2 regions of the Kitasatospora sp. NPDC034533 genome follow, and region 2 is predicted to be linked to the other one. Evidence: riboswitches for the same ligand, from Rfam matches in the RefSeq annotation. Region 2 holds a riboswitch; the other holds the start of a gene.
The links. Region 2 has a riboswitch for cyclic di-AMP ahead of ACZ55U_RS14415 (M23 family metallopeptidase). Riboswitches for the same ligand answer to the same signal wherever they lie in the genome.
Positions count from the first base shown of each region.

Region 1: another riboswitch for cyclic di-AMP. It lies ahead of ACZ55U_RS26040 (transglycosylase family protein); the one in region 2 lies ahead of ACZ55U_RS14415 (M23 family metallopeptidase).

Region 1 covers NZ_JBVITE010000043.1:14,091-19,707, reverse strand. The annotation lists gene ACZ55U_RS26050 (glycoside hydrolase family 13 protein) at 1-573, shown strand, start outside; gene ACZ55U_RS26045 (LacI family DNA-binding transcriptional regulator) at 599-1,618, shown strand; gene ACZ55U_RS26040 (transglycosylase family protein) at 2,004-3,365, opposite strand; cyclic di-AMP (ydaO/yuaA leader) riboswitch at 3,352-3,522, opposite strand; gene ACZ55U_RS26035 (sirohydrochlorin chelatase family protein) at 4,025-4,984, opposite strand; gene ACZ55U_RS26030 (DUF397 domain-containing protein) at 5,538-5,617, shown strand, end outside.
Region 2 covers NZ_JBVITE010000016.1:34,997-40,613, reverse strand. The annotation lists gene ACZ55U_RS14420 (APC family permease) at 1-1,483, opposite strand, end outside; gene ACZ55U_RS14415 (M23 family metallopeptidase) at 1,862-2,848, opposite strand; cyclic di-AMP (ydaO/yuaA leader) riboswitch at 2,851-2,988, opposite strand; gene ACZ55U_RS14410 (MFS transporter) at 3,344-4,885, shown strand; gene purB (adenylosuccinate lyase) at 4,893-5,617, opposite strand, start outside.

The DNA.
Region 1 (5,617 bases), on a different contig from region 2:
CTGGGCCTGCGCAGGGCGCGCGCCGCCACCCTGCTGATGCTCGCGCTGCCCGGCTCGGCCTACGTCTACCAGGGCGAGGAACTCGGCCTGCCGGACGTCACCGACCTGCCCGACGAGGTCCGCCAGGACCCGTCCTTCTTCCGGCAGGCCGGGCAGGACGGCTACCGCGACGGCTGCCGCGTCCCGATCCCGTGGTCCGGCACCGAGGCCCCGTACGGCTTCGGGCCGGTGGCCGGCGGGCCGTCCTGGCTGCCGCAGCCGGCCGAGTGGGCCGAACTGAGCGTCGAGGCGCAGACCGGAGACCCGAACTCCACCCTGGAGCTCTACCGCAGCGCGCTGGCCGTCCGCCGGGCGCAGCCCGACCTCGGCGCCGGCAGCGAAGTCGAGTGGCTGGACAGCGCCGAGGGCACCCTGGTGTTCCGCCGCGGTTCCTTCGTCTGCACCGTCAACACCTCCGGCGAGCCGGTGCGGATAGCGGCCCCGGGCACGCTGCTGCTGGCCTCGACCGACCTCGTGGTGGACGGCGGCGAGACGGTGCTCGCTCCGGACAGCACCGGCTGGTGGGCGGTCTGACGTGGTTGGAATAGGCTCTGGGACCGTGACTACGGCGCGACTCTCAGACATCGCGGCACAGGCGGGGGTCAGCGAAGCCACCGTCTCCCGCGTACTCAACGGCAAGGCGAACGTATCCGCCGCCACCCGGCAGACCGTGCTGGCCGCACTCGACGTGCTCGGGTACGAGCGGCCGACCCGGCTGCGCCAGCGCAGTGCCGGGCTGATCGGGCTGATCACGCCGGAGCTGAGCAACCCGATCTTCCCCGCGCTGGCGCAGGTGATCGAGCAGGTGCTCAGCCGGCACGGCTACACCCCGGTGCTGTGCACCCAGACGCCGGGCGGTTCCACCGAGGACGAGCTGGTGGAGATGCTGGTGGACCGGGGCGTGGCGGGCATCGTCTTCGTCTCCGGGCTGCACGCGGACACCACCGCCGACCACGACCGCTACGCCCGGCTGGCCGGGCGCGGGGTGCCGTTCGTGCTGATCAACGGGTACAGCGAGAAGATCGACGCGCCGTTCATCTCGCCGGACGACCGGTCCGCGATGTGGATGGCCGTCCAGCACCTGGCCGAACTCGGGCACGAGCGGATCGGGCTGGCCGTCGGCCAGCGCCGGTACGTGCCGGTGCTGCGCAAGATCGAGGGATTCACGGCGGCGATGCGCGAGGTGCTCGGCTACGGCCGGGAGGAGGCCGAGGACCTCGTCCACCACACGCTGTTCAGCGTGGAGGGCGGGCACGCGGCGGCCGGCGCGCTGCTCGACAAGGGCTGTACCGCGATCGTCTGCGGGAGCGACATGATGGCGCTCGGGGCGATCCGGGCGGTGCGGCAGCGCGGGCTGTCGGTGCCGCAGGACGTGTCGGTGGTCGGCTTCGACGACTCGCCGCTGATCGCCTTCACCGAGCCGCCGTTGACCACGATCCGCCAGCCGGTCGAGGCGATGGCCACGGCGGCGGTGGACGCCCTGCTGGAGGAGGTCGGCGGGAACGCGGCCCAGCGCGGCGAGTTCATGTTCCAGCCGGAGCTGGTGATGCGCGGGTCCACCGGGGCCTGCGCGCGCTGAGCGTCGGCCGTCATGGCCGCCACGTCGGACGGACGGGCCCCGGAGGGCGGTTGCTCTCCGGGGCCCGTCGGCGCTTCGCCGGTCCGGGTCCCGGTGCGACGGCCGCGTGCCGGGTAGTCGCGCAGGACCGGTTCGACGGCCTTCTGGGGGAGCCGCCGGAGGGCGGGGCGCATGATGCGCCGGGGAACGGCGGAACCCCCGGGGAGAGCGACCAGACTCTCCCCGGGGGTGGCGGATGGTCAGCGTTCGGTCCGCAGCGGGTGGCTGACGGCTGATGGGAGACAGATGACAGCTGACAGATGTTGAAATCTGTTATCTGTTATCCGTCATCTGTCAGCTGTTCCTTGTCGGCTGCTACCGCGCGTCCGTCAGCCGTTCGCCGTCCTCAGACCCGGCCGGCGAAGTCCGGGGCCCAGTTGGCGATGCTCTGCTCGCGCACGCCCGAGCTCGGGTTGGCGGCCTCGACGTACTTGCCGTTGCCGACGTAGATCGCGACGTGGTACACGCCGGAGTCCTTGCCGTTGTTGGACCAGAACAGCAGGTCGCCCGGCTGGAGGCTGTCCAGCGAGACGTGGGTGCTGGCCGCGGCCTGGTCGGCGGCGACGCGCGGCACGGAGATGCCCGCGGCGCGCAGCGCGGCCTGGGTCAGGCCGGAGCAGTCCCAGCCGCCGTTGCCGGTGCCGCCGTACACGTAGGCCTGACCGACCTTCGACTCGGCGAAGGAGACCGCGGCGGCCATGCTGCCGGTGGCGGCCGGAGCCTGGGTCTGGGGCTGCGCCGGGGCCGGGGTCTGCGGGGCGGGCTTGGCGGCGGCGGGCTTGGCGGCGGCCGGCTTGGTGGCGGGCGTCTGGGCCTGCGCGGACGGCTGGGCGTTCACGGCACCGCCGTTCGCGGACTGGCCGGCCTTCCGCGAGCGGTCGGACCGGGCGGCGTCCGAGCCGGACTTGCCGTCGATGGACAGGTGCTGGCCCGGGTAGATGGAGTCCGGGCCCTCGGTCAGGGTGGCGCGGTTGAGCTCGTACAGCCGCTGCCAGCCGCCCTGCACGTTGTGCTGGTCGGCGATCGAGGACAGCCAGTCGCCCTCGACCACGGTGTAGTCGCCGCTCTGGGCCTGCTGCTGACGCTTCTGGACCCAGTTGCTCGCGGCGGAGCCGGAGGCGGCCTGAGCACCGTCCTGGGCGGGCGCGGCGGGCTTGGCGGCCGGGGCCGGGCTCTGCGGGGCGGGCTTGGCGGCCGGAGCGGCGGGCTTCGCGCTCTGGGCGGGCTTGGTGGCGGCCGAACCGGCGGTCGAGCCCGCCGTGGTGTCGACCGAAGCGGTCGAGCCCGCCGTGGTGTCGACCGAAGCGGCCGCGCCGCCCTTGGTGAGGCCGGCCTTGACCGAGCAGACCGGCCAGGCGCCGGGGCCCTGCGAGGCGAGGACCTTCTCGGCGACGGCGATCTGCTGGTCCTTGGTGGCCAGGTCGGCGCGCGCGGCGTAGGCGGTGCCGCCGAAGGCGGCCCAGGTGCTGGAGGTGAACTGGAGGCCGCCGTAGAAACCGTTGCCGGTGTTGATGCTCCAGTTGCCGCCGCTCTCGCACTGGGCGACCTTGTCCCAGGTGGCGACCGTGGCGGCGGAGGCGGTGCCGGAGGTGAGGCACGGGACGGTGAGTCCGACGCCCGCGACGCCGAGGGCGGCGATCACGCGGCGGGTGCGACTGGACAGGCTGTTGCCGTTGGTGGGCAGCATGAAGACGCGGTCCTCTCCCACGCCTGCGAGGTGAGCTGTCGGATTCGGGCTGGAGTTGCCCGGCCGCGCGGTGAGCGCGGCTTCACCCCTAGCCCTGGACCGTTCCGGGGATCGGTCCGGGGCGACTTACCTGTGGGTCCCCCGCTCCTGCCGTGGTGCGTTTTCGCGCTGCCAGGACATCCGACGGCAGGACTCGGCGTCGCGGATGAACCGGGTTCGTGTGGTCACGAACGGGGAGCACGTTAATCAGACTCAAGTTCAAACTGCAAACCTTGTGATGCGCATCACGGTTTAGCGGGAAGTACCAAAAGGCGATTCTTCCAAGATCGCAAATGATCGTTTTCCGGCAATGTCGTTGAGGAAATCGACAACTGGCTTCGCTTCAGCCATGACGTGACGGCGCGTTGAGGCGCGCGGCGGCGCACTCCGGAGGGCATGGGGGCGGCCGCAGGCCGGGCGCCCGGCCATGTGCGGTCCATTTCCTTCTAAATGGCTTCAGAACGGACATTCCGCTTCATCGGCACTCAACTCCTGAAGCGGTACGAGATGTGTGATGAACGGCGAGAAGCGGCGAAACACCGCGAGGGGCGACGGGAGACGGCGAGCAGGGGACGCCGAAGGGCCCGGAGCGCGAACCGCTCCGGACCCTTCGGCGCGCGCGAACCGGCGCGCGGTGTCGCTTACTGCCCGGCGAACCCCTGGGCGGCCGCATGGGCGCCGCGAGCACCCTCCACGGCCCCCTCGGCCTCGGCGGCGGCCGCCGCCTCCGCCTCGGCCCGGGCCAGGTCCTCCGCGGACGGCGCGGGCAGCGCGGCCAGGTAGGTGGAGGCGATCAGCTGGCCGACGGACGGGTACGCGCCCAGCGGCGCGGCCGACGGGCAGCCGGTCTCCTCGGCGGCGGTGGCGAGCAGCTCGGAGTCCGCCTCCGGGCCGATCACCAGCGGTGCCAGCGCCGGGCGCTGCGAGCCGGTGTCCTTGAGGTGGTTGACGGCCGCGGCGACCGAGCCGGGCACGTCGAGCGCGGCGGCGACGACCGGCACGGCCAGTCGGGCGGCCAGCAGCACGCCGGTGATGCCGGCCGCGGCGGCCGCGTCCTCGCCGCCGACGGTGGTCAGCACCACGCCGTCCGCGGCGGTCGCGATGGCGAACAGCCGGGCGCGGTCGGCGCGGGCCAGCCCGGCCTCGGACAGCCGGACGTGCACGGCCTCGGCCAGCAGCGGGTGCGGGCCCAGCGGGTCGGTGACCGGCGCGCCGTACTCGGCGGCGAGCGCGTGAAGCTCGGTCAGGAAGCTGTGCGGGCCCGGCACCAGGGGCACCAGGATCGGCATCGGCAGCCCGGTCTCGGCGGCCAGCACCAGTAGCTCGGCCACCGTGCGCTCCTCGCCGTCGGCGGCCTCGGAGCCGTTGCCCGGGAGGTAACCGACCGCCGCCTGGACGCCGTTCTGCTCGGTGCGGACGACCGAGAGCAGCTCCTCGACGACCGAACGGGACTCGGGCCCGGCGGTCGCGGGCACGGCGAGCACCAGGGCCGGGGCGCCGGCCGGGATCTCGGGGCGCTCGGGACGACGGTGGCGCCCCCGCGCACGGGAGCCTGGAGTGCGGACGGGCAGTGGCGCGCCCGGGATGGCTGCGGTGCTCATGCCGGAGATCGTAGGACATCGCCCCGTCCGGCTTGCAGTCGGCTGCCGTACGGGTTTCGCGCGGTCGTGGTGCGGACTCGGTGTGTCTCCGCCACCGTTCAGGCGCTTTGCCTACAATCCGGACATTCCTCTCCCAACTCGGCGCGAACCGTCACAGTCCTGACGCCGTCCGGGGCGGCGGGCGTTGCACCCGTGGCGCGTGAGATGTCTCACAGCTCAAGAGGCGCTTGACGGAGGGTCACGGGGGGGCGACTCCCGGCGTTCGAAGATCAACATTCAGCGGGGAGGTGCTCACGGCCGGTTATCGCGAGCCCGACGATTCCATGGGCTATGTCCGTTTACGTACCGTCAGGGGAAGGGGGCATGGCGAGTTCGGGGCCGCGAATGAAAGGCCTTGTGCACCTGCACTGTCCCGTGCTGATGCACGTGCACTGCGGCTATCATCACGTCAAGTGAGGCGTTGTGCCGGGCCGGTACGGGGCCGGTCCGTTCGTTCGGCGGTGCCGGGGGCGCCGCGCTGGACGACAACTCCGGAGCTCTTCGGGAGATTTCTATGCACGACTCGCAGGACACGCACGGCTCGTACGACACCTACAACGGGATGGCCGCCGCCGATCTCCGGGGGGTGGTCTG
Region 2 (5,617 bases):
GGCGCACCGCGAGCGCCAGTGCCACCCCGCCCGCGAACACCCCGATCACCAGGTAGGGGGTCACCCGGAACAGCAGCGTGTGCGCCGCCGCCCCGGCCGCCGCCTCCTTGTCGAGCACCAGCAGCACCACCACCCCGGCCATCGCCACCCCGCCCACCAGCGGCGCGACCAGCGTCCGGAACCAGTGCGCGGTCTCCGGGTGCCGCCGTCGCACGTGGAAGTACCCGACCACGGCGAAGGAGCAGAGCGTCTGCACCACCAGGATCGCCATCGTCCCGAGCAGCGCCAGCAGCGTGTACAGGTGCGCGTACGGGTCCATCCCGGCCGCCAGGAACGCCGCCACCAGCCCCGCCGCCGTCAGCGACTGCGCCACCGAGGCGACGTACGGCGAGCCGTGGCGCGGGTGGGTGCGGCCGAGCGCCGGGTGCAGCAGCCCCTCGCGCCCGATCGCGTACAGGTACCGGGCCGCGCACTGGTGGAAGGCCATCGCGCAGGCGAACGAGCCGCTGACGACCAGCCATTGGAAGACCTTCACCGCCCAGGCCCCCAGGTGGGCCCGCAGCGGATCGAAGAACAGGCTGTTGCCCTCCTTGCCCGGCACTGCCCCGCTCGCCACCGCGATCGCGTGGTCGACCCCGTTGCCGGACACGATCATCCATGACACGAAGACGTAGAACAGCCCGACCCCGACCACCGAGATCAGCGTCGCCCGGGGCACCACCCGCTTCGGGTCGCGGGACTCCTCGCCGTACATCGCGGTCGACTCGAAGCCCACCCAGGACCAGAACGCGAAGAACAGCCCGAGCCCGGCCGCCTCCGCGCCCGAACTCCCGGCACCCTTCAGCGCGTTCAGCGGGTTCAGGGTCTCGGGCACGAGCCCGTCCGGGCCCCCGCCGGTGCCCAGCACCGCCAGCGAGACCGCGCCCAGCACTCCGACCTCCAGCACCAGCGCGACGCCGAGCACCCGGGCCGTCAGGTGCAGGTCGAACCAGGCCATCACCCCGATCACCGCCACGCCGCCCAGCGCGTACCAGCCCCAGCCGAGGTCCACCCCCAGCTGCGAACGGACCAGCCCGCGCAGCGAGTACGCGAAGAAGCCGATCGCCGAGGCCTCGGTGACGACGTACGCGAGCACCGCGAGCAGCCCCGAGGCCATCCCGACCACGCGCCCCAGCCCGTGCGAGACGTACCCGTAGAAGGCACCGGCCGCGGTGATGTGCCGGGCCATCGCCACGTACCCGATCGAGAACACCGTCAGCGCGACGGTCGCCACCACGTACGCGGCGGGCGCCCCGCCGCCGTTGCCCTGGCCGACGATGATCGGCAGGTTGCCGGTCATCGCGGTGATCGGGGCGGCGGTGGCGAGCGCCATGAACACCACCCCGACCAGGCCGACCGAGTCCGCCTTCAGCCGGTCGACCCCGTCGCTCGCGCGCCTCCGCCCGACCGTCTCCCCCACCGCGCCCCCGTTGCGGACCGCCATCCGGCCTCCTCGCCTCCCGGACCCGCCCGTCCGCCGGACCGGCCGGGCGCTGACCGACCGACAGCATCGCGCGCCGAGCACGCCCAGGGCGTCCGTGATCACCGTTCGCGGCAGCGGAGTTGACGTCCCGTTCGACGATTCGAACGGGGGCGGGAACGACAGTGGCCGGCCCGGCCGCACGAGGAAGTTCCCCGTGTGGCCGGGCCGGCCTGGGCGTGTCCCGCGCCCATGTCCGCCGTGCGGCGGTCACCCGGTCGAGCGGTCACCCGACATGACCATCCCGGAGGACCGATTCGCCCCGCAGCGGCGGCGGTTCCCGAGACCCCGCGGGTCAGAGCCCGTCAGAGGTCAGATCCCTCGGACTCAGAGCGCTCGGGCTCAGAGCGCGACGCCGTGCGCGCGCAGGTAGGCGACCGGGTTGATGTCCGAGCCGTACTCCGAGCCGTTGCGGATCTCGAAGTGCAGGTGCGGGCCGGTCACGTTGCCGGTGGCGCCGGAGAGGCCGATCTGCTGGCCGGCCTTGACGGACTGGCCGATCTTCACGCCGATCGAGGAGAGGTGGGCGTACTCGGCGTAGTGGCCGTCGGCGAGCTTGATCTCGACCTCGTTGCCGTAGGCGCCGCCGTTGCCGGCCTTGACCACGACACCGTTGGCGACCGCGCGCAGCGGGGTGCCGGTGGAGGCGACGAAGTCCTGGCCGGTGTGGTGACCGGAGGCCCACATCGAGCCGGCCACGCCGTAGGCGGTGCCGAGCTTCGGGTTGGCCAGCGGGGCGACGAAGCCGGAGGTGGCGGCGGCGACCGGAGTGGCGGTCACGACCTGGGTCGGGGTGGCGACCTGGAGCTGGGTCTGGAGCTGCTCGGCCGGCTTGGCGGCCTCGGTCCGCACCTGGACCTGGGCCTGCGGCTCGGCGGCCTGGGTCGCCGCAGCGGCGGGCTTGGCCGGCTTGGCGGGCTTGGCCGGAGCGGCCGGCTTCGCCGGGGCGGCGTCGGCGGACGGCGCGGCGGCGTGGCCCGGCAGCGCGAGCTGCTGGCCCGGGAAGATCAGGTTCGGGTCGGCGCCGACGACCGAGCGGTTCCGCTCGTACAGCGCGTGCCAGCCGCCCTCGACGTTCTTGACGTCGGCGATCTTGGACAGGGTGTCGCCGCTGACGACGCGGTAGCTCTCCTGCGCGGCCGGAGCGGCGGACCGCGCGGACTGGCCGGCGGCAACGGAAGCGGAGGCGGCCGGGGCGGCCGGGGCGGAGTGGGCCTCGGCGCTGATCGCGGTCACCAGCGGGAGGGCGAACGACACGCCGGTGACGGCGGTGGCGATGCCGATGCGGGCGGCGCGGGGCAGGGCGATACGACGAGCCTGTGCAGGCATGGAAGATTCCTCTCCGACGCCTGCGAGGTGAGCTGTCGGGTTCGGGCTGGAGTTGCCCGGCCGCATGCGCGGCTTCACCCCTAGCCGGTCCTGGACGCCCGCGCCCTGAGGCGCGAACTCCGGTCCGGCGACTTACCTGTGGGTCCCCCGCTCCTGCCGTACAGAGTTCGTTTCGAACCACCGGGCAGCGGCAGGACTCGGCGTTCCACCCGGTGGATCCGTCCGGACTGGCCGGGCGGTCGCTGAACTAAAACTCATCCGTTCGGGTGAAGCAATGTCGATCTCTTGAAACGGCAACGACTCCCCCGCACCCGGTGACCCTCCGCAGGCCCCGACGCACGATACGTACACAATCCATTCACCCCGCGCCACTGATCCACGACCCTGTGCCGAGATCGGGGACGCCGCGCAGCCGCCCGCTCACCCTCCGCGCCCGGCCGACACACCCGCCGGTGACCCTTGTCACGTACGCCCCGGGCAACGCAGGATTCGCCCGTGGCCACCTCCGAGGCCGGCACCCTGCGCCTGGGCACCGCGCAGGGTCGCTGGGTACTACTGGCGACGGTGCTCGGCTCCAGCATGGCGATGCTCGACGGCACCGTGGTGAACGTCGCGCTGCCCCGGATCGGCGCCGACCTCGGCGCCACCCTGGCGTCCCTCCAGTGGACGCTGAACGCCTACCTGCTCACCCTGGCGGGCCTGATCCTGCTCGGCGGGGCGCTCGGCGACCGCTACGGGCGGCGCAAGGTCTTCCTGGTCGGCGTGGTCTGGTTCGCCGTGGCGTCCGCGGCCTGCGCCGCCGCGCCGAACATCCAGGTGCTGATCGCCGCCCGCGCCGTCCAGGGCGTCGGCGGGGCGCTGCTCACCCCCGGCTCGCTCGCCATGCTCCAGGCCGTCTTCCACCCTGACGACCGTTCGGCGGCGGTCGGCCTCTGGTCCGGCCTCGGCGGGGTGTCGGCCGCGGTCGGCCCCTTCCTCGGCGGCTGGCTGGTGGACGGCCCCGGCTGGCGCTGGATCTTCCTGCTGAACCTGCCGCTGGCCGCCGCCGTGATCACGGTGACCACCCGATCGGTGCCGGAGAGCCGGGACGAGAGCGCCTCCGGCCGTTTCGACGTGCTCGGCGCCCTGCTCGCCGCCCTCGCCCTCGGCGCCATCACCTACGCGCTGACCGCGGCCGGCGAGGGCCTGTCCCCCGCGGTCTGGGTCAGCGGGGTGCTCGGGCTGCTGCTCGGCGCCGCCTTCGTCGCGGTCGAACGCCGGGCACCCGAACCGATGCTGCCGCTCGGCCTGTTCTCCTCCCGGCTGTTCACCGCGGTGAACCTGGTCACCCTGTGCGTGTACGCGGCGTTCAGCGGCGTCTTCTTCCTCCTGGTGGTGCAGCTCCAGATCGTGTCCGGGTTCTCGCCGCTGGTCTCGGGCTTCGCACTGGTGCCGATCACCGTGCTGATGCTGGCGCTCTCGGCGCGCGCCGGGCGCCTCGGCAAGCGGATCGGCCCGCGCATCCCGCTGACCGCCGGCCCCCTGCTGTGCGCCGCCGGGGTGCTGCTGATGCTGCGCACCGGCCCGGACTCCTCCTACTGGGCGGACGTACTGCCCGCCGTCGCGGTGATGGGCTGCGGGATGACGCTGCTGGTCGCACCGCTGACGGCGACGGTGCTGGCCGCCGTCGAGGTGCGGCACGCGGGCATCGCCAGCGGGGTCAACAACGCCGCCGCCCGCGCGGCCGGACTGCTCGCGGTGGCCGCCCTGCCGGCGCTGGCCGGGCTGAGCGGCGACGCCTACCGGGTGCCCTCCGCGGTCGACGCGGCCTTCCACACCGCGATGCTGATCTGCGCGGGCCTGCTGGTCGGCGGCGCCCTGATCGCCCTCGTGACCGTACGGGGCAATGTGCTCGCGCCCGAGGCGCAGCCGGTGGCCGAGCCGAACTGCGACTGGCCGTGCGGCCCGACCGCACCGCCGCTCGATCCGGGTCACGTCCCCGTGACGCGCGAGGGCCCCGCCACCGGTCCGGCAGCGGGGCCCTCGGCCGAGAACTGACGCTACGTCAGAGGATGTCGGCGGGCGCGTACTTGGCGGCCTCCGGGTAGGCGTCCGCGACGGCCTCCACCTGGCGGACCACCTCGGCGACCTGGGCGCCGGCCGCACCGGTGAAGGACAGCTTGTCGGCCAGCAGCGCGTCCAGCGCGGCCCGGTCCAGCGGGATCCGCTCGTCGGCGGCCAGGCGGTCCAGCAGTTCGTTCTCGCGGGCGCCCGCGCGCATCGCCAGCGCGGAGGCGACGGCGTGCTCCTTGATGACCTCGTGCCCGGTCTCCCGGCCGACCCCCGCGCGCACCGCGCCCATCAGCACCTTGGTGGTGGCGAGGAACGGCAGGTAGCGGTCCAGCTCGGCCTCGATCACGGCGGGGAAGGCGCCGAACTCGTCGAGGACGGTCAGGAAGGTCTCCAGCAGGCCGTCGAAGGCGAAGAAGGCGTCCGGCAGCGCGACCCGGCGCACCACCGAGCAGGAGACGTCGCCCTCGTTCCACTGATCGCCGGCCAGCTCGCCGGTCATCGAGGCGTAGCCGCGCAGGATGACGGCCAGGCCGTTGACGCGCTCGCAGGAGCGGGTGTTCATCTTGTGCGGCATCGCGGAGGAGCCGACCTGGCCCTCCTTGAAGCCCTCCGTGACCAGCTCGTGGCCGGCCATCAGGCGGATGGTCTTGGCCAGGCTGGACGGCGCGGCGGCCAGCTGGACGAGGGCGGTGAGCACCTCGAAGTCCAGCGAGCGCG